Regions from separate parts of the Arthrobacter sp. D1-17 genome, predicted to be linked through region 1. Evidence: riboswitches for the same ligand, from Rfam matches in the RefSeq annotation. Region 1 holds a riboswitch; each other region holds the start of a gene.

Region 1 (5,564 bases):
GACTGCTTCTACGCGCCCGACGGCCTCGTGTCCCAGTGCCATGGGAAGCGGCCTGACGCGGGAACCGTCCACCACAGAAAGGTCCGAGTGGCACAGGCTTGAGTAGGAGATGGCGATGCCGAGCTCCCCGGCACGCGGTTGCGGCCGGTCCAGCTCCTCAACACGGAGCGGATGTGCTTCCGCATAGCTGGTTCCGGAGCCGACGGTGGAATAAAGGACAGCTGCTTTCATTGCAATTCCTGACTTCGCCTGAGGTGCGACGCCAACTGCCCGGGCCGCGTGGTCGCGGGTCCGGGCAGCTGGTCTGCGGTTTTGTCGCATAAGGTGCTGGCGCTTGGGTCGTTGCGCCACTTCTGTGATGCCGGCTCCTGGCCGCTATTTCTTGGCGGCCGCCAGAAGGTCCGCGGTGCCCTTGGCGTCTGCGGCATCCACGTCGTGGAGCGAGATGCCGCGGGTTTCCTTGAGGAAGAATACCGAGACAGCGGTCACGATGCAGGCTCCGAGCAGGTACAGCGCCACCGGAGTGGAGGACTTGAAGTTGCTAAGCAGTGCGGTGGCGATGATCGGTGCCAGCGAACCGGCGACGATCGAGGTCACCTGGTAGCCCAGGGAAACTCCCGAGTAGCGCATCCGGGTCGGGAACATCTCGGCCATGATGGAGGGCTGCCCTGCATACATAAGCGCGTGGAACAGCAGGCCAATTGTGATAGCGGCCAGGATGACGATGTCGTTTCCGGTGTCCATCATGGGGAAGGCGAAGAAGCCCCAGGTCCCGCCGAGGACGGCGCCTGCCATGTAGACGGGTCGGCGGCCGAAGGCGTCGGACATCTTGCCGACGAGCGGGACGGCGCAGAAGTGGATGAAGTGCGCCACCAGGAGCAGCAGGAGGATCCGGGACGTGTCCGTCTGGACGACGACCTTCAGGTAGGTGATGGAGAATGTCACGACGAGGTAGTACAGGATGTTCTCGGCAAAGCGCAGGCCCATGGCAGTGAAGACACCGCGCGGGTAGCGGCGGAAGACTTCCGCCACGCCGTAGCCCTTCTTCTCGACTGTGACTTCCTTGCGGGCCTCGATGAAGATCGGGGCGTCCTGGACCTTGGTGCGGATGTAGTAACCGACGATCACGATCACTGCGGACAGCCAGAAGGCGATACGCCAGCCCCAGCCGAGGAAAGCTTCCTGGGACAGCGTGGACGACAGGGTGAACAGCACGCCGGTCGCCAGGAGGTTACCCATGGGAACGGCGGACTGCGGCCAGCTGGACCAGAAACCGCGGGACTTGTTGGGGCTGTGCTCGGCAACGAGCAGCACGGCGCCGCCCCATTCCCCGCCGACGGCGAAGCCCTGAACGAAGCGCAGGAAGACCAGCAGCGCCGGAGCCCAGTAGCCGATTTGCGCAAACGTGGGCAGGCAGCCCATGAGGAAGGTGGCGACGCCCACCAGGATGATGCTCAGCTGCAGCAGCTGCTTGCGGCCGAACTTGTCCCCGAAGTGGCCGAAGACGATGCCGCCGATGGGACGGGCCACGAACCCCACCGCGTAGGTCACGAATGCGGCGATGATGCCGTCCAGTTCCGTGCCCGAATTGGGGAAGAACATCTTGCCGAACACCAGGGTTGCTGCAGAGGCATAGAGGAAGAACTCATACCACTCAACCACCGTGCCGGCCATGGAGGCCGTGACGACTTTCCTCAGGCCCGAGGCCTTAATATCGGTTTCCTCTACGCGCCTTGCGGCGGAGTTTTCCGTACTCATGTATCACTCCTTAGGCGTCTTCGTCGACGCGACACCACTGGGACCAGTCTTTGGCGAACGCGTGTGAGGTACACCACGAAACACCGATTCACATGAGTATGGTCTGCAATTGCCGGCAGGCTCAACGACAATTAGTGCAGAACGCATCTGCAAAAATGCACACCAGCGCGTTCCCCTACCCGCCAGTAGGGGCGTGTTAGGCCCCGTTCAAAAGCGCACGGCCGGTGGTCAGTCCAACAGGTGTGCGCGCAGCTGCTCATTGAGCTGCCCGATCTCCGTCAGGAAGCCGTCATGGCCGATGGGGGCTTCAATGACGTGCACGTCCACATCCCCGGGCAGGGCCTCGGCGAGCGCACAGGACTGCGACGGGAAGTAGAGCCGGTCGGAATCGACGGCGGCGACAAAAAAATCGGCGGTCGTGCGGGCCAACGCTTCCTTCAGCGTCCCCCGTCCGCGGCAGATGTCATGGCTCATGAGAGCTTCGGTCAGGGCAATGTAGCTGTTGGCATCGAAGCGGCGGACCAGCTTGTGCCCCTGGTGGTCCAGGTAGCTTTCCACCTGGTACCGGCCCCGGGCTCCGAGGGCATCAGCCTGAAGCGGGGATTCGTTGCCCTGGGCGTTCCGGCCAAAGCGGAAGTCCAGCTCGTGCGCCGAACGGTACGTAATGTGGGCGATCCGGCGGGCGAGCGCCAGGCCGGCCTCAGGCAGCGGCCCCCCGTAATAGTCGCCGCCGTTGAAGTTGGGATCCTGGCGGATGGCGAGGGTCTGGGCCTGCGCAAAGGCAATCTGTTCGGCCGTGCTGCTCGCACCCACGGAAATTACGCCGCAACGCCGAACCCGGTCCGGGTAGCTGACCGCCCACTCCAGCGCCCGGGCGCCGCCCATGGAACCACCCAGGACCGCGAACCAGCTGCTGATGCCCAGCTGGTCTGCCAGGCGCGCTTCGGCAGCTGTGGAATCGCGGAGGGTCACCAGGGGGAACCGGGATCCCCACGGCTTGCCGTCTGGAGCTTCCGACGACGGCCCGGTGGATCCGTAGCAGCCGCCCAAGATGTTAATGGAGACCACGAAAAATTTGTTGGTGTCCGCCGGTGCGCCCGGGCCCGCCAGCTGCTCCCACCAGCCTTCTTCAGCACCTGCCTGGCCGCGAGTCACATGGGTGTCCCCGGTGAGGGCATGCTCCACCAGGATGGCGTTGGAGCCGTCTGCGTTAAGTGTCCCCCAGGTTTCGTAGGCAAGGGTGACCTCCGGGAGAAAGCCGCCGGCCTCCAGCTTGAGGCTGCCGATGTTTGCGTACCGGAGCGTGCCGTCGAGTGCAGACCCCTCCGAAATAGTGCTGCCAGACGCGTCGGTACGGGTTGCCGAGATCGTCATTGGGATACCTCTTCTACGCGCTTGCCTGCCGCCAGTTGACCGCGGGCCAGGTCTTCACCCGGGGCACCCCGCCGCGGAAGGAGGGTTGCCGGCCAGCAAGCCGGGGCTGTTGCTGGCACTCATGACCTTGAACCAGCTTACGAAACGGGCGGCCGCCTTCGCGAAGATTATGACGCCTATGTGACTCCCTGAACCGAAGCTCCAGGGGTAGGTGCGGCACGGAAGGACCACTGGAATCCACGCTTCGTAAGGGCTTCAACGGGTGTTAGGCAACCCTTAGCTGAGAGCCGCGTCACAAGATGCCAAGATGAGGGCATGCGCATGGATCACGTCTCTTACGCCTGTGAACACGATGGCCTGGCTGCCACCACTGAACGTATCGCGTCCGCCCTCGGCGTTGAAGCCGTAAAGGGTGGAGTACACCCCCGTTTCGGGACCCGAAACATGATTATCCCGCTCGCCGGGCACAAATACCTTGAGGTCGTGGAGGTCCTGGACCACCCGGCGTCGGACAAGGCGCCTTTCGGTCAGGCTGTGCGGGCCCGCTCGGCCGCCGGCGGCGGCTGGATGGGCTGGTGCGTCGAAGTGGACGACCTTGCCCCATTTGAGGAGCGTCTCGGACGCGCCGCCGTCAATGGCAACCGCAAGTTCCCCGACGGCCGCGAACTCATCTGGAAGCAAATCGGGATTTTGGGGCTCATTGCGGACCCGCAGGTCCCGTACATGCTGAAGTGGGAAGGCGACCCCTCGCTGCACCCGTCCAACGCCTATGACAGCAACGTCAAGATGTCCAGCCTTACCATCGCCGGCTCGGCCGAACGTGTCACGGAATGGCTCGGCGAGCCCGTGGAAAGGCCCCTCGAGGACGTGGCGGTGAACTGGGTGGCTCCGCACGGAACCCCTGGCATCCTGTCGGTCACGTTCGAAACCGCCGCCGGCGCTGTGACTATCTGATGCAGTAACTGTCTGATGCAGTAACCATCCCGGAAGCCTGGCAGCTTGCTGCCACCACACTTCGGCCGCCATCAGCGGGTGCCAACGTCGCCACCCGCCGATGGCGGCCGAATCATTTACTGGCCCAGTCCGACGGCTTTTCCAAACAGGCTGAAGCCAACAAAGGCCACGATGTCCAGCAGGGCGTGCGCCACAACGAGCGGCATCACCCTGCGCGTCCTGGTGTAGATCCAGGCGAAGAGCACGCCCATGACCGCGTTGCCGATGAACGGCCCGAAGCCCTGATACAAGTGGTAGCTGCCGCGGAGCATGGAACTGGCGAAGATGGCCAACGGAAGGGACCAGCCGAACTTTCCGAAGCGGTCCAGCAGATAGCCCACCACAATGACTTCCTCCACGATGGCATGCCGCATGGCCGAAAGGATCAGGACCGGGATGGTCCACCAGTAGGCGTCCAGGGCGCTGGGGATAATGGCTGTGGTGATGCCCAGCGCGCGCCCTGCCGCATACAGGCCCAGGGAAGGAATGCCAATCAGGGCCGCCAGGCCCAGCCCTTGCAGCAGATCCCGTCCGGGGCGGGCAAGATCGAAACCCAGCCTGTGGAATGCCGAGCCGCTCTCATAGCCCGTTCCGGTTTTCGTTTGCCTCTGCTCGGTCATGAAGTAGATGACAAGCAGGACCGGCACCAGCGCGAAGATGATGTCCAGGAGCTGGTACGTCAGGTCGAAATACTCGCGGGTGCTTTGGGAACGGTTCAGCGTGGAGGTGCCCTCGGCCAGGGGTGCCCGGGTCATCTTGTCCAGCAGCTGCACTACTGAGTACACCGCTGACTGCCCCAGTGACAGCCCCAGGACGATCCAGACTTCGATCCGCAGACGACGGCGGGAGGGAACCAGCATGTTCCTATCTTGCCTTCAGTTGCTCGTACTTTCCTGTTGAAGCACGCTCCGCCTGCGTCCGCCGGCCGAATTAAGCCAGCCGGGTCCGTGGCGTTTCCGGCGCTACGATAACTTCCGTGCCGATTGCTTCGAAGGCGGCCTTGTCCTCAGGCGAGATACCGGAATCGGTGATCAGCCGGGTGAATTCATAGCCGTCCATCGTGGCGAAGGCGCGGCGTCCCACTTTGGAGGAGTCGGCTAGGACGTAGGACATGCTGGCGCGGCTGGCGAGCAGTGCGTTGACCGAGGCTTCGCCCTCCCCAGTGTTGGTGGGCCCCACCACCGGATCGATGCCGTTCACACCGATGAAGGCGATATCCAGCACTACCCGCTGCATGATGATGTCCGTGTAGGGCCCCACCAGCTCATAGGAGCGCGGGTTCAGGACGCCGCCCGTCACCATGACCTTGATGTTCGGCCGCACCGCCAGTTGGCCGGCAATGTTGATGGCATTGGTGACCACCGTGAGCGTGGGCTGGTTGGAGGGCGCATTGATGTCCTCACGCGTCGCCAGGATCTGGGCGAGGGCCGTGCTGGTGG
Region 2 (5,564 bases), 1.4 Mb from region 1:
ACCGCTCCACTCGCGGGATTCGGCCCTGATGATCAGTGCACTGCGCCAGCTCGGCGCCGAGGTCCGGGAAGTACCCGGCGACGGAGCGTTCGGCCCCGACCTGGAAGTGGCGCCGATCCAGGCTGCCGCGGAAGCAACGGACACCGCCATCGACTGCGGCTTGGCCGGCACCGTCATGCGTTTCGTGCCGCCTCTGGCGGCGCTCCGTAACGGCGTGGCAGTGTTCGACGGCGATCCCCACGCCCGGGAGCGCCCGATGGGAACCATCATCGAGGCCCTCACTGGGCTCGGCGTCACCGTCCGCGGCGAGGACGACGGGACACCCTCCTCGCTGCCCTTCCGAGTGGAGGGCTCGGGCGAAGTCCAGGGCGGGCACCTGGTCATCGACGCAAGCGCATCATCGCAGTTTGTCTCTGCACTGCTGCTGGTGGGCGCACGCTTCACCGAAGGGCTGCATCTCGAACACGCAGGTCCCTCCGTGCCCAGCCTGGATCACATCAACATGACTGTGGCGGTCCTGCGCGGCGTCGGTGTGGACGTGGACGATTCCACCCCAAACCACTGGATTGTGAGCCCGGGACCCATCCGGGCCTTCGATGAACGGATTGAGCAGGACCTCTCCAACGCCGGCCCCTTCCTGGCGGCTGCCCTGGCCTCCGGCGGGACGGTGCGCATTCCGGACTGGCCGGAACACACTACGCAGGTGGGCGACCTCTGGCGGACTATCCTGGCGGACATGGGCGCCACCGTAACGCTCGACGGCGGCACCCTCACCGTCACAGGCGGCCCGGGGATCCAGGGGGCGGAGTTCGCTGAAACCAGCGAACTGGCACCAACAGTGGCAGCGCTCTGCGCTCTTGCCAACGGACCGTCCCGGCTCAGCGGCATCGCGCATCTTCGCGGCCACGAAACTGACCGGCTCGCAGCCCTGGTCACTGAAATCAACCGCCTCGGCGGGGATGCAGAAGAGACCGACGACGGCCTGATCATCCGCCCGGCCAAGCTCCACGGCGGCGTGGTTCACAGCTACGCGGACCACCGGATGGCCACTGCCGGGGCGATCCTGGGCCTGGCAGTCAGGGGCGTTCAGGTACAGGACATCGGCACCACCGCCAAGACCATGCCAGACTTCCCGCAGCTGTGGGCGGACATGCTGGCGCAGGGCAGTACCACAGACGCCGGCGCTACGGGGACCAGCGGTGGCACGGAAGACTGACTCCTGGGACGAATCCGACGTACGTATCCGGCCGAACAAGAAGGGGTCGCGTCCGCGCACCAAGGACCGGCCCAGCCACGACGATGCCGTGACCGGACGCATCATCACCGTTGACCGCGGCCGGTATACGGCCGTCGTCGGCGAGGACTCCGGAAACGAACGGACCGTCATCGCCGCCCGCGCCAGAGAGCTCCGCCGCTCCCCCGTTGTTGCCGGCGACTTCGTGTCCCTTGTGGGCGATGTGTCGGGAGCCCCGGACACCCTCGCCCGGCTCGTGAAGATCCAGGACCGGAAGACGCTGCTGCGCCGGAGCGCCGATGACACGGACCCGGTCGAGCGGGCAGTCGTGGCCAACGCGGACCAGCTCGTGGTGGTTGTTGCCGCGGCGAACCCCGAGCCACGCACCGGATTCATTGACCGTGCACTGGTGGCCGCTTACGACGCCGGCATCGAACCCCTCCTGCTCATCACCAAGGCGGACGTCAAAGACCCCTCGGATCTCCTGGACAACTACCGGCACCTGGATTTCCCGGTCATCATCAGCCGGACGGCCGACTCGGCGGCTTCGGGCATCGACGCCCGCTCGGACGACGGGCTGTCGGCCCGCCTCGACCTGGACGCCGTCTCGCAGATTCGGGCGCATCTGGACGGCAAGGTCACCGTCATGCTGGGACACTCGGGCGTCGGCAAGTCGACCATGGTGAACGCGCTGACCGGTGCCGAACGGGCAACCGGCGGCGTTAACGCCGTCACGGGGCGGGGCCGGCACACGTCGTCGTCCGCCCTTGCGCTGAAACTGGCGGACGCACCGCCCGGCAGCTGGATCATCGACACCCCCGGCATCCGGTCCTTCGGGCTGGCCCACGTGGATCCTGACCGAATCCTGCATTCTTTCCCCGACCTTGAGCCCGGCACTGAAAACTGCGAACGGGGCTGCAAGCACGATGCTGGTGCCGTCAACTGCGGCGTGGACGCCTGGGTCGAGGCCGGGCGGGCCGGACCGTCCGGCCCCGCCCGGCTGGCCTCCCTACGCCGGCTCCTGGGCACTGATCCGCGTGCGGAAGCACAGGAAACAAAGGAACTCGGCACCGTCGGCTGACCCTCTCCGGGTTCCGGCATGCTGACATCCCCGCCCCCGTGGTCCTTTGACGGTAGTTTGGAACCATGAGCCAACCCGCTTCGAACTACAACGATGATCTGCGCCTTGCCCATGTCCTGGCGGATTCCGTGGATGACCAAACCATGAGCCGGTTTAAGGCCCTTGACCTTCAGATCGAAACCAAGCCCGATCTGACCCCGGTCACGGACGCAGACAAAGCCGCAGAGGAGTCAATCCGCGGCCAGCTGTCCAGGTCCCGGCCGCGTGACGCCGTACTCGGCGAGGAGTTCGGCAGTTCCGGGCACGGCTCCCGGCGCTGGATTATCGACCCCATCGACGGGACCAAGAACTTCGTGCGGGGAGTGCCGGTGTGGGCCACCCTGATCGCCCTCGTTGATGAAGGTGAACCGGTAGTGGGCCTGGTCAGCGCGCCGGCACTCGGCAAACGCTGGTGGGCCGCCAAGGGCGCTGGAGCCTACATGGGCCGTTCCCTGGCAGCCGCCACCCGGCTCAGGGTTTCAAACGTCTCGAAGCTCTCGGACGCGTCGCTGTCCTACTCCAGCCTCGGCGGCTGGAAGGAGCGCGGAAACCTGGACGATTTCATCGCGCTCACCGAGGAGGTCTGGCGCACCCGTGCCTTCGGTGATTTCTGGTCCTACTGCATGGTCGCCGAAGGCTGTGTGGACATCGCGTGCGAGCCTGAACTGAATCTGTACGACATGGCCGCACTGGTTCCCATCGTCACCGAAGCCGGCGGCAGGTTCACCTCGCTGGAGGGAACCGACGGGCCCTTCGGCGGCAATGCGCTCGCCACCAACTCGATTCTTCATTCCGAAGTCCTCAGGCGCCTTAACCCGCAACTGGACGATCTGCTTTAGTTCGGCGATACAGCCACTTTTTGGAATATCACGACGGCGGATGCCCGCTCGGGTGGGCAGCCGCCGTCGCAAGTTCGGCTGATTGCGAAAAATAAGAACGCCGTAACAAACCGCTTAACATTCGCGCTGGTCTTTTTCGCCGGCCTGCCGGATGTTCTACGCTCTTTACAGGTCACGAGTGCCAGCGCAAAACCCCGGTTTGCTGGCCGGCAACCCTCCATTCGCGGTGGGGTGCCCCGGGTGACGACCAGGCCGATCCGGAACGGACACGGCAAGCGCGGATCCCCGTCACCAGGGGTCCTTTTCTTAGCGAGGTCCCATGACAACTGCAACCTTCCCTTCCACCGCCGCCGGCCTGATCAACGGTCGTTGTGCCGCTGCCGGACGGCCGCTGGCAGCAGTCACCGGCGCCGAGATCCAAGCCCCGCTGATCCAGGGCGGCCACGTGCGCTACGCCAATCTGGACTACGGAGCCTCCGCCCCGGCGCTGTCCGTGGTTTCCGCATACCTCAACGAGATCCTGCCGTTCTACGCCAGCGTGCACCGCGGTGCCGGATACGCATCGCAGATCAGCACGTCCGTGTACGAGAACGCCCGGAACATCGTCCGTGAGTTCGTCGGCGGCCGCTCCGACGACTCTGTTATCTTTACGCGCAACACTACGGATTCGCTGAATCTGCTGGCGGGCTGCCTGCCCGTGGAAGACCACCACCACACCGGCGAAGTCCTTTATCTGGACATCGAACACCATGCCAACCTGCTGCCGTGGCAGGGTGTTCCGCACCGCAGCGTCGTGGCCTCCGACTCCCTTGAGGACACCGTTGAAAGCCTGCGGGCCGAACTGCGGCACGGCCACGTCAGCCTCCTCGCCGTCACAGGTGCCTCGAACGTCACCGGGGAAATCCTTCCGATCCGCCGCCTTGCGGCGCTTGCCCACGAATTCGGCGCACGGATCGTGGTGGACGCCGCACAGCTCGCCCCGCACCGGCGTATCGACATTGCCGCTGACGACGTCGATTACCTCGCATTCTCAGGCCATAAGCTCTACGCGCCGTTCGGCTCCGGCGTACTCGTCGGACGCCCTGACTGGCTCGACGCCGGAACGCCCCACCTTGCCGGCGGCGGCGCCGTCAGCGAAGCGCGGATCGACGGCGTCAGCTGGACCACCGGTCCGGCACGCCACGAAGGCGGCTCACCCAACGTCCTGGGTGCAGCCACCCTTGCCCGCGCCACCCAAGTCATCGCTGCCCTGGACCAGGAGAGCTGGCACGCCCATGAGGCCGCCATCCGTTCCTTCCTGATGGAAGGCCTGCAGAGGATCGAGGGCGTCACGGTCCACCAGATCTTCGCCGACACCGACCCGGACGACACCATCGGCGTGGTCAACTTCTCGGTGGAAGGGTATGATGCCGGACTTGTGGCAGCCTACCTGTCCGCCGAGCACGGCGTCGGGCTGCGCGACGGCCGCTTCTGCGCCCACCCGCTGCTGAAGCGCCTCGGCTTGCCCTCAGGCTCGCTGCGGGCAAGCTTCGGCGTCGGTTCCCGGCTCGAGGATGCAGAACGCCTTCTCGCCGGCATCGAACAGCTGCGCCGCAGCGGCCTCGGCTGGGACTACGTGGTGGATTCCGGCCGCTGGGTCCCGGCCAACGACTCCCGCACCTACCCGCACTGGGCACCCAACACCCCCGGCACCGCCGGTGCGGCCCCCTGCAACCAGGATTAGCCCTCCGCGCCGGACCGCATACTTCCGCGACTGCTGCGTAGTGTGAGCTGATTGCGGTAGATTCGAAAGGTAAATTTTTCGGCCCTGCCCTAAGGAGACTGCGCGTGGCACGGGGTGGCCCCAAACTCGACCACGGGCGCCGGCAGGAACTTGGACTGAGCTTCCAGGACGGCGGCGAGCATTACCACCGTGTCCGCCCCGGTTATCCTGGTCAATCGGCCGACTGGCTCATCCCCGCCGGCGCCCGCACCGCGGCAGACATCGGAGCGGGAACCGGTAAGTACACGGCCCTGCTCGTGGAGCGCGGCCTGCGCGTCACTGCAGTGGACCCATCGGCCGATATGCTTGAGCAGCTGCGCAGCTCCTACCCTACGGTGGACACTCTGGAGGGAAAAGCTGAGGAAACGGGACTGCCCGGCTCGGCCTTCGATGTCGTCACCGTGGCGCAGGCCTGGCACTGGTGCGACCCGTTGCGGGCCAGCACCGAGATTGCCCGGATCCTGCGGCCCGGCGGCGTTCTTGGCCTGATCTGGAACCAGCTGGACACATCAGTGCCCTGGGTTCACCGGCTCTCACGCATCATGCACGCCGGCGACGTCCACAAGCCGCACTTCCGTCCGCCGCTGGGACCCGAATTCACCGGTCTGG
Region 3 (5,564 bases), 1.6 Mb from region 1:
TGACCTGGGCACGGAACGCTCCATGCGTCTGCGGTGCGGCACGGAATGACAGCGCATCCTGCACGGAGGCCTGACGATCGGGATCTTCGAGCCAGCCACCCCGTACCAGGTTCCGCACGTTCGCCGCCGCGATGCGCTGGCCGTCTACCGCCTTGGCCGACTGCACCGCCGGCGAAAAGGGACTGAGGTTCGCGCCGCCGTCGTACCTTCCGGTCGCCTCCAGCGACAACGCGAGGGCGGTGTCCGCAAGGTCCGCCAGCTGCTGCAGGCGGCCGAGCGCCAGCGCTCCGGCGCCGATGGAATATGAGTTGGCGCTAACGAGGGCGAGGGCCTCGCCGGGCGCAAGCACCAGCGGCTGCAGTCCCGCCGCGGCGAGCGCCGCGGCGCCGGAAATGGTGCTGCCGTCGGGCGCCAGCGCCTGGCCTTCCCCGATGGCGACGGCGGCAACAGCGGCCAGCTGCGTGAGGTCGGAGGATCCCACCGAGCCCGCGCGGGGGACGGCGGGCACCACTCCACGGTTGAGCAGCTCGGCGTAGAAACGGGCCGTTTCCGGGCGGACACCGGAGCCGCCGCGGGTGAAGCCGATCAGCCGCGCCAGGATCACGGCACGGAGTTCTTCCGGGGCAAGCAAGGCGCCGATTCCGCTGTGGTGGTACCGGACCACCTGAACCTGATAGTCGAGGATGGACTCTTCCTCCACAGCAGTGTCCCTGCCAGAGCCCAGCAGTGTGTTGAGCCCGTACACGCTGTGTCCGGAGTCGATGGCGGCCTGCACCACTTCACGGGACAGGCTGATCAGGTCCAGCGCGTCGGCGCTCAGGACAACCTCGACCGAGGGATCGGACGCCGCCCTGGCCACATCCGCAGCCCGCACATGCGCCGTGCCGATCAGGAACATGCCGGACAGGAAGGTGCCGGTTCCAGTTCCCGGCTTCAGGTCTTCGGGTCCTCCGGTCTCTGTCATGGCACTGGAACTGGCATGGCACTAGAAGTCCAACAGGTTCCGGCGGAGGCCGCCGTCGCCGTAGCTTGTCCGCAGCAGGTTGCGCCGGCGCAGCTCCGGTGCCAGTTTGTCCAGCACTCCGTGCACGGTGGCAGGATCCACGAAGCCGGAAAACAGGAAGCCGTCGCCGCCCACCGCTGCGCCGGTTTCCGCCAGGTAGTCTGCGATTTCCCCGGCCGTGCCAATGATGCTGTCGCCGGCTCCGCCGCTGCGTGCCTGCAGGATCTCGCGGAGGGTGGAGCCGGGCGGGGCCGCTTTGGAGAAGTGCTCCAGGGTGCCCTGGTTGCTGTTGGTGGTCAGCTCTGGGAGCGGCTCGTCCAGGTCAAACTGCTTGAAGTCGATGACGGAGAGGTAGGAGATGGAGTTGAGCTGGCTGTCGATGTCCCGCTGCGTCAGTTCCTTCCGCGCGGTCCGCAGTTCCTCTGCTTCCGCCGTGGAACCGACGACCGTGGGTTTGAGCACGAACAGCACCTTGACGTCATCCGGGTTCCGGCCTGCCCTGGCTGCCTCAGCCCGGATGGAGTCGCGGTAGGACTTCATGCCGTCTGCCCCGCGGGCGAGCGCAATAGCGACGTCCGCGTTCCCTCCCGCGAACGCTTTGCCCCGCGGCGACGCCCCGGCCTGCACCAGCACGGGCTCCTCGGGCAGGGGCGCCGTGTTCAGCGGCCCGCGCACCTTAAAGAATTGGCCGCTGTGGTGAATGGGGCGCACCTTGGTGTAGTCGGCGAAGATTCCGGCCCGGGAATCCTCACTGATCGCGTCCGGTGCCCAGCTGCGCCACAGTTTCCGTACCACCTCCACAAACTCCTCCGCCTTCTCATAGCGGAGGTCGTGCTCGATCTGCTGGTCCAGCCCGTAGTTCTGGGCGGCGAGGTCGCTGCCGGAGGTCACCACATTCCAGCCGAGCCGGCAGTTGGAGAAATGCTGCAGCGTGGCCAGCAGCCGGGCCGCCGTGAACGGCGGGTAAAAAGACGCACTGACGGTGGGAACGATGCCCAGGTGCTCCGTGGCGGACAGCAGGTAGGGCACGAGGGCCAGCGGATCGTGCTTGGGCGCAAAGGAGGCCTGCGCCAAGGACACCTCGGCTGTTCCACCGTAGGTGTCCGGCACGGTCAGGGAATCCTCGATGATGAACAGGTCCAGCCCGGCCCGCTCGAATTCCCGGACGGCGTGCTGGTACAGCGCCGGTTTTTTCCAGTCGTAGCCGATCCCGTAGCCCGGCGTCCCCCAGCCCTGAACCCCGAACCCGTGGCCCACAAACCACCCAAAGTGCAGCATGGGTCCGACTGCAGCGATGTTCGACTCATTCACTGATGCCTGGTTTCGTCCGGCGTTGCGGCGGTTCATCTCCCGTCATTATGCACCCGGGCCGGTGCTTTGTAACCGCAGGGTGCTGTTCCGTGCGTTACGGAACATGACGACGGCGCCGGTGCGCGCCGCCGTCGTCGGTGTTAGTTTTTGGGGGAGTAATGAGTACCGGCACCAAGCCCTGACTGGCCGGTCGGCAACCCTCCCTCGCGGCGGGGTGCCTCAGGTGAATACTCGGCATATCGACCACTTCGAGCTGCAAGCGTGAGAGAAGGAGATCCGTCATGACGGAAGCCCCCGCCAGCATCACCCTGCCATCCCAGCAGGGTACATCTGAGGACAAGCTTGCCTACCGCCTGATTACAGGACCGGACAACCGTGCCTTCTGTGAACGCATTTCCCAGGCGCTGGCTGAAGGCTATGTGCTGCACGGCAGCCCTACGGCCGCCTTCAACGGCAGGGACGTGATCGTGGCGCAGGCCGTCATCCTCCCGCTCGCCGTCGCCACCGCCGACGCTGCGTTCGCCACGGCAGTAGACCAGCTGGACTCTGACGAGAACCTGGACGCGGAAGCATTCGAGGGGCACGCATGAGCTACGCCGGCGACCTCACCCCGCAGGAGGCATGGGCAAAGCTCGAGGAAGGCGCCGTCCTGGTGGACGTGCGCACCGAGGGCGAATGGGCCCACATCGGCATCCCGGAAACCAAGGCTACCGAGAATGACCCGCTGTTCATCCAGTGGACCTTCCCCGGCGGCATCCCCAACCCCCACTTCATCGAGCAGCTCCGGCAGCAGGCGCCGGAGGACCCGGGCACGGAGCTCGTGTTCCTGTGCCGTTCCGGCCAGCGCTCCGTCGCCGCAGCCATCGCCGCCACCCAAGCGGGCTTCATCTCCTACAACGTCCTTGAGGGGTTTGAGGGCGAACCGGACCGCTATGGCGAGCGCACCGTGAACGGCTGGAAGAACCGCGGCCTGCCGACCAATTTGGGAAAAATCTAAGTGTCCTTCAATCAGGATGCTGCCGGCTGGAGCCCCGAGACCCAGGCCGTACGCGGCGGGCTGGACCGCACCAACTTTCAGGAGACCACGGAGCCGATCTTCCTCAACTCCGGCTTCGTTTACGAATCGGCGGCGGCAGCTGAGCGGGCATTCACCGGCGAGGACGAACGCTTCGTCTATTCCCGCTACGGCAACCCGTCCGTCGCCACCTTCCAGGAGCGTCTGCGCCTCCTCGAAGGAACGGAGGCATGCTTCGCAACCGCCTCGGGCATGTCCGCGGTGTTCACCGCCCTGGGCGCGCTGCTCGGAGCGGGAGACCGTGTGGTGGCTGCCCGGTCGCTGTTCGGCTCCTGCTTTGTCATTTTGAACGAAATCCTGCCGCGCTGGGGCGTGGAAACCGTCTTCGTGGACGGGCCGGACCTCGAGCAGTGGCGGGACGCCCTGTCCACCCCGGCGACGGCCGTCTTTTTCGAGTCTCCCTCCAACCCCATGCAGGAGATCGTGGACATCGCCGCGGTCAGCGAACTGGCCCACGCCGCCGGCGCGAAAGTCGTCGTCGACAACGTCTTCGCCACGCCGCTGCTGCAGCGCTGCGGCGAACTCGGAGCGGATGTGGTGGTCTACTCAGGCACCAAGCACATCGACGGCCAGGGCCGCGTGCTGGGCGGCGCCATCCTGGGCACCAAGGAGTTCATCGACGGGCCAGTCAAGCAGCTCATGCGGCACACCGGCCCGGCCCTCTCGGCGTTCAACGCATGGGTGCTCACCAAGGGCCTTGAGACCATGGCGCTGCGGGTCAACCACTCGTCGGCCACGGCGCTGCGCCTGGCCGAATGGCTGGAGGGCCAGCCCGCCGTCAGCTGGGTCAAGTACCCGCTGCTCAAGTCCCACCCGCAGTACGGGCTCGCCGCGAAGCAGATGAAGGCCGGCGGCACCGTGCTCACCCTGGAACTCGCGACGACGGCCGGCCGGTCAGGCAAGGACGCCGCCTTTGCGCTGCTGGACTCCCTGAAGATCATCGACATCTCCAACAACCTCGGCGACGCCAAGACCCTCATCACCCACCCTGCCACCACAACCCACCGGGCCATGGGTCCTGAGGGCCGGGCAGCCATCGGGTTGAGCGACGGCGTGGTGCGGCTGTCAGTGGGGCTGGAGGATCCGGAGGACCTGATCGCGGACCTCGAGCAGGCGCTCAAACAGGTCTGAGGTCCATCCTCAGGGCTCGGCCTGGACAGTGAGCCTTACCTCTACCTCGTCGCCGGCGGCAAGCTGTGCAGCCGCCCGGACGGATTTTTTTACGGGCAGCAGATAGGAACCGCTGTGAGCGTCGGGGAACAGGGAGGTCTGCCAGGACTGGCCCCCGGCCTCGGCGCTAACCTTCACCGACCCGAACCCCTTCCGGAACGCCGCGGACTCCTCCCGGATTTCCTCGGCGACCTCCACGGGCAGCGTCAGGAAGTGCCACCCTGCCTCGCCCGGGTAAAGCCACACCTCTGCGCGGAATGAGTACCAAGTCGCCACGGTCCGAGTATGGCACTCTCACAGAGATTTGTTGGATTTCGTGAGAAGCCCAAACTAAAGAACCGGCGGAGCGACCAGCAGCTGTGCCGAAGGCCTCCGGCGGCCCACCGACGTGCCCGTCGATGCGAGTGCTGGTGGGTTTCCCGCTTCCTGGCGCGAACGGGCAGTTGAGGCCCCAGACCCGTCGCGCACTGGGTGCTTAAGTGCCCGCTCGCGCTTCCGGGCGGTGCTTAAGTGCCCGCTCGCGCTTTAGGCCCGGGAACTGGGACAGGGATCAGGACTGGCGCACGTGCACCAGCTCGGGCACCGGAGCGGGATCCGCCTCCGGGTCGCTGCCCGTTCCCCGCATGGTGGCCCGCACAGCGTGCGCGACGACGGCACCCAGCCCGCCGTCGTCGGGCGATGCTTTCTCAGTCACAACCTGCCGGACGCGCCGCTGCTCCTCAGCCCCGGTGCCGCGCTCAAAGACTGCGGCGATCCCGTTGCGCACAAGTTCAACTTCACCCTGCTCGGCCAGCACGGGTTCGACGTAGTCCACCAGGGAATTCACCACGTCGGCGGCAGGCGCCGGGCGGAAACTGCCGAAGTCCAGCAGCTCGCCGCACAGACCGAATTTACTCGCCTGCCAGGATGCCATCCGCAGGAGAACGGTAGGAACGGGGCAAGGCTCGACCCCTGCACGCCATTCCCGTACCGCAGTTTCCACGAGGGCGCGTACCAGAACGGCTA

Evidence for each region. Region 1 has a riboswitch for S-adenosylmethionine ahead of metX (homoserine O-acetyltransferase MetX). Riboswitches for the same ligand answer to the same signal wherever they lie in the genome.
Region 2: linked by a shared signal. The riboswitch ahead of M1E01_RS07030 (aminotransferase class V-fold PLP-dependent enzyme) and the one ahead of metX (homoserine O-acetyltransferase MetX) in region 1 are both predicted to bind S-adenosylmethionine.
Region 3: linked by a shared signal. The riboswitch ahead of M1E01_RS01375 (DUF1737 domain-containing protein) and the one ahead of metX (homoserine O-acetyltransferase MetX) in region 1 are both predicted to bind S-adenosylmethionine.

What each region holds. Positions count from the first base shown of each region.
Region 1 covers NZ_CP096382.1:2,870,358-2,875,921, forward strand. Annotated here, with positions in the region: gene M1E01_RS13390 (zinc-dependent alcohol dehydrogenase family protein) at 1-231, opposite strand, end outside; gene M1E01_RS13395 (MFS transporter) at 376-1,758, opposite strand; gene metX (homoserine O-acetyltransferase MetX) at 1,987-3,132, opposite strand; SAM riboswitch class IV at 3,145-3,259, opposite strand; gene M1E01_RS13405 (VOC family protein) at 3,448-4,086, shown strand; gene M1E01_RS13410 (CPBP family intramembrane glutamic endopeptidase) at 4,203-4,985, opposite strand; gene M1E01_RS13415 (DeoR/GlpR family DNA-binding transcription regulator) at 5,056-5,564, opposite strand, start outside.
Region 2 covers NZ_CP096382.1:1,505,732-1,511,295, reverse strand. Annotated here, with positions in the region: gene aroA (3-phosphoshikimate 1-carboxyvinyltransferase) at 1-1,216, shown strand, start outside; gene rsgA (ribosome small subunit-dependent GTPase A) at 1,200-2,315, shown strand; gene hisN (histidinol-phosphatase) at 2,381-3,193, shown strand; SAM riboswitch class IV at 3,364-3,477, shown strand; gene M1E01_RS07030 (aminotransferase class V-fold PLP-dependent enzyme) at 3,513-4,916, shown strand; gene M1E01_RS07025 (class I SAM-dependent methyltransferase) at 5,021-5,564, shown strand, end outside.
Region 3 covers NZ_CP096382.1:301,045-306,608, reverse strand. Annotated here, with positions in the region: gene M1E01_RS01385 (aromatic amino acid ammonia-lyase) at 1-898, opposite strand, end outside; gene M1E01_RS01380 (NtaA/DmoA family FMN-dependent monooxygenase) at 986-2,281, opposite strand; SAM riboswitch class IV at 2,469-2,582, shown strand; gene M1E01_RS01375 (DUF1737 domain-containing protein) at 2,596-2,904, shown strand; gene M1E01_RS01370 (rhodanese-like domain-containing protein) at 2,901-3,311, shown strand; gene M1E01_RS01365 (O-succinylhomoserine sulfhydrylase) at 3,312-4,520, shown strand; gene M1E01_RS01360 (DUF1905 domain-containing protein) at 4,530-4,835, opposite strand; gene M1E01_RS01355 (glutamate--cysteine ligase 2) at 5,110-5,564, opposite strand, start outside.